One region of the Virgibacillus saliphilus genome, then DNA from elsewhere that is predicted to be linked to it. Evidence: a T-box and tRNA genes for the amino acid it is inferred to sense, from the RefSeq annotation. Region 1 holds a T-box; the other holds one or more tRNA genes.
The links. A T-box is a leader RNA that pairs with one kind of tRNA and senses whether it is charged. The one in region 1 lies ahead of serS (serine--tRNA ligase), so its partner is inferred to be a tRNA-Ser.
Positions count from the first base shown of each region.

Region 2: it has a tRNA-Ser gene. The T-box ahead of serS (serine--tRNA ligase) is inferred to sense a tRNA for this amino acid. The anticodon was not compared.

Region 1 covers NZ_JAGYHC010000001.1:16,552-18,750, reverse strand. The annotation lists gene serS (serine--tRNA ligase) at 1-1,040, opposite strand, end outside; T-box leader at 1,141-1,374, opposite strand; gene pdxT (pyridoxal 5'-phosphate synthase glutaminase subunit PdxT) at 1,401-1,991, opposite strand; gene pdxS (pyridoxal 5'-phosphate synthase lyase subunit PdxS) at 2,006-2,199, opposite strand, start outside.
Region 2 covers NZ_JAGYHC010000001.1:3,028,196-3,030,394, reverse strand. The annotation lists gene KFZ56_RS14680 (STM3941 family protein) at 1-235, shown strand, start outside; gene KFZ56_RS14675 (hypothetical protein) at 244-804, shown strand; tRNA gene KFZ56_RS14670 (tRNA-Ser) at 906-995, opposite strand; tRNA gene KFZ56_RS14665 (tRNA-Thr) at 1,005-1,080, opposite strand; gene KFZ56_RS14660 (hypothetical protein) at 1,363-1,683, shown strand; gene KFZ56_RS14655 (glycerol dehydrogenase) at 1,839-2,199, shown strand, end outside.

The sequences.
Region 1 (2,199 bases):
TACGTATCCTGACTAGGGATCCATACTTCAATATCGTACTTTTTCGCTGCGGTAAAACCTAAATCACCTGTGCACATACTCATCACACGGTATGGTAGATTCAACAACTGTAATACATTTTCCGCATTCCCAGTTAACGTCTCTAGCGTTTCATAAGAGTCTTCCGGTTTTGTAAAATGTACAAGCTCAACCTTGTTAAACTGATGCTGACGGATTAATCCACGTGTATCGCGGCCGGCAGACCCCGCTTCTGAACGGAAATTAGTACTGAATGCGACATATTTTTTTGGTAGAGACGCTGAGGGTAAAATTTCCCCACGATGATAATTCGTTACAGGAACTTCCGCTGTCGGAACTAAAAAGTAATCCCAATCTGAAATATGAAACGCATCTTCTTCAAATTTAGGCAACTGTCCGGTACCTGTCAAACTTGCACGGTTTACCATATATGGCGGTAACATTTCCGCATAACCATGTTCATCTGCATGTAAATCCATCATGAAATTCAAAAGTGCACGCTCCAGTCTCGCACCAAGTCCCTTATAAAAGACAAACCTACTTCCTGTGACTTTTCCAGCTGCTTCAAAATCCAATATATCTAGATTTGTTGCAATATCCCAATGAGCCTGGGTCTCAAAGGAAAACTCCGGAAAATCCCCCCATGTACGCACCTCTATATTATCGTCCTCATCTTCTCCAATTGGTACACTTTCATGTGGGATATTAGGGATGGAGAGCATGATCGAATCTAATTGTCCTTCCACTTCCTTCAGCTCTTTATCAAGCGTAGAAATTTGCTCGCCAACCTCTCGCATTTCCTTGATAGCTGGTTCTGCATCCTTTTTTTCTTTTTTTAAGGCTGAAATCTGTTTGGACGTTTCGTTACGTCTCGCTTTTCGTTTCTCTACCTCAGCAATTAAATCGCGGCGTTGCCCGTCAAGTTCCCCAAACCTATCCAATGCAGATAAATCCTCACCACGCTTAGAAAGCTTCTCCTTGACATCATCAAAATTATTCCGTAAAAATTTCATATCTAACATGTTCATTACCTCCTTCATATTCGCTGTAAAGGATCTGTACCCCATGCGTTGATGTTGGGAAACAGCTCCTCCATATATAAAAAGACTCCCATCCCTGAATAATAGGGACGGAAGTCTCATTCCCGCGTTGCCACCCTTGTTGAAGAGACGCACTCTTCCGGCTCTCGTGTGTAACGGCACGTAACCGAGTTTACTTTCATGTCACTCATGTACTAGAGACCTTTTCCGTAAACCAGTTCAAGGATGGATTCACAGTATACTCCCATCGATTTACACCAACCATCGACTCTCTAGCGAAAGATCTACTGTTACTCGTTCCTATCGCAACTTTTGTTATGTTTCATCATAATCAATTTCTTCTTAAGATGCAAGTGTTTGTATTGATTTTTCCACCATTTCCACGAAATATGCAATAACACGATTATCGTCCGTTAGCTCGGGGTGGAATGCAGTACAAATATAATGCCCCTGTTTCACTGCCACAATTTGCCCTGCATGCGCTGCAAGGATCTCTGCATCAGTACCCACTTCTGTCACATAGGGGGCTCGAATAAATACAGCATTAAAGTCATCCGCCACATCCGTAATCGTAAGCGCAGCTTCAAAGCTTGCTACTTGGCGTCCGAATGCATTACGAGCTACCTTCATATCGATTAAGCCTAGATGAGAGGTTTCCTCACCTTCCAATTCACTTGCCATTAAAATCAGACCGGCACAGGTACCAAACACAGGTTTACCTTGCTTGCCAAATTCCTGAATGGCTTCAAAAAAGCCGTAGCTATCAATCAAACGGCGCATTGTTGTGCTTTCCCCGCCTGGCAAAATCAAACCATCAATATCCTCGAGTTCTTCCTTACGCTTTATTTCCATGGCTTTTGCGCCACAAGCTTCAATCGACCGAATATGTTCACGAACTGCACCTTGCAAGGCAAGTACACCAATTGTTGTCATACGATTCCCTCTTTCTATTCGCTGCGATCCTGCATACGGTCATGTCCTTCGATCGTACTCATTTCCAGACCCTTCATAGCCGTACCAAGCCCTTTTGAAAGCTCACTAATCAATTTGTAGTCCGTATAATGAGTTGTCGCTTCAACAATGGCCTTTGCGAATTTTTCCGGATGATCGGACTTGAAAATACCGGATCCAACAAATACAC
Region 2 (2,199 bases), 3.0 Mb from region 1:
ATTATTTAGTTTCTTTGCCGTTGCGAATATATTGAAAATGGTCCGAGGTTATCCTTATATCACGATAACGGATGAATATCTTCAATTAGATTCGTTTACGAAAAGTGAAGCAACCATTTATTTGGCGGATATTGCATACATAAAGGTATCTGAAGTTTCATTTCAAAGCCTCATCGAAATTGTTTTATATAACGAGGGGGTTATTTTAATCATTTGTCCTTTCATAATAAAGTGAGATTATGCATGAATCGCGTAACTGGTTTTTCTCTATTTACCATGAACACAAAAGCCGTTCGAAAGCAAGACCGCTCTGCATTAGTAGAGGCGTTAGATCGCATTATGCAACAAAAACAAAACAACGGACCTTCCATCATGGAAACGGCGCAAAAACAAAATGAAGAAACGGACTTTATGGAAAAATATGACCCAAAACCGCGGGTCGATCGATCTATCAATCGTTCATACTTTTTGAAATCTTACGGGTATGGCTTTTTCATATTTGCGCTCTCGTTTGTATTCTTTTATTTACTTATTAGTAAAAATGGCAATTATTTATTTTACATTATCGTAAGCTTCCTTCTATATCCTTTTGCGAAAGTGTTAATGGATTGGTTGTTCGGATTTAAGTTAAGACATCGAATAGATAAGCAAAAAGGGTTTACATATCCTCTTGAACAATTCCTATTTATGTTCGACTTTATTTTATTCCATGTTAGTTTATTTGTTGCTCCTATTGGCATTGTATTCTTATTGATACGTTTTATTGTTATTCGGATAAAAAATAGATTCGATGTTGAAAATTAATGATCCATGGCTCTTTTACGCATTCCTATATTCGTCGTTTTAATAGATAAAAAAAAGAAGGGAATTTTCCCTTCTTTGGACGAAGCCGAAACATATGTAAAAGGAGAAGGTGGGATTCGAACCCACGCGACGGTTGTCCGCCCTAATGCATTTCGAGTGCATCCCCTTCAACCGGACTTGGGTACTTCTCCATTATAACATGGTGCTGGTGAGAGGACTTGAACCTCCAACCTCATCATTACGAGTGATGCGCACTACCAATTGTGCTACACCAGCGAAATATTATAAAAATGGGGACTTGCAAAAGCGTTCGTTGCTTTCCTACAAACCTTGTAATGCCATCTTATTAGGATGAAAACCTTAAAACTTTCTCAGCAACCAATAAAAATAATACTACTTTTTTCATGTTTCATCAAGCGAAAAATGCCGTAAATATAATGGATATTTTTGCAGGGACCGGTGAGTCGCTTTTTGGATAATGGGATCATCGGTATATTTTTACAAAAACAGGGGAACTTAGCTAAAGAAAGATGAAACCGATCAAAAGTGGTGATTGATGTGAAAAAACTTTTTTTAGTAATTGGTCTCGCGTTTATGATTTCCTTTCCAATTGACTTGCCAGAAGCAGGGGCTGAGGTAATGGAGCAGGATACAGAAGCGGATAACGAGCAACACAACTGGCAAGAATACAGCACGGATTACAATACGATTCAGACCGGTTCGCATGAATATACATATTGGAAAAATTTTATTCGGGAGACTCGTACCTGTAAGATTTACCAAAGAATAAAAACAGTTGTGTATTATTGTGATATCCATGACCATACGAAGTCTGAGACGGAAGTAGAAGAAACAATCCATAGCGGGAGACATTCCTAAGGGAGAGGATATCGCTATTTATTTACGGATGTTTTATATCTTTAAAAAAGGGTATAGATAAAATGGAAACTTAGAAGAAAGCTGTGCGTAGACGAGCGTGAGTTTGTGAAGTCTATCACATATATGAGTGTTTACAATGAAAAGGAGTGGATGACATGTCAGAGATTATTTTCACCTCACCAAGCAAGTATATTCAAGGTAAAGGTGCTTTAAGGAATATTGGCGAATATGTTAAGGATATTGGGAAGAAGCCGCTGATTCTTTCGGATGAAATCGTCTGGGGAATTACTGGAGAGATCATTGAAAAAAGCATGAAATCAGCAAATATGGATTATCATTATGTTGAATTTAATGGCGAGGCTTCGCTTACTGAAATGGATCGGGTAACAAAAGAAGGAAAAGAGAATTCGGTTGATGTCGTAGTTGGTGTCGGTGGAGGTAAAACACTTGATACTGCAAAAGGTATCGCTGACGGACTTGAGGTTCCTGTTGTTATTGTTCCAAGCACTGCTTCTA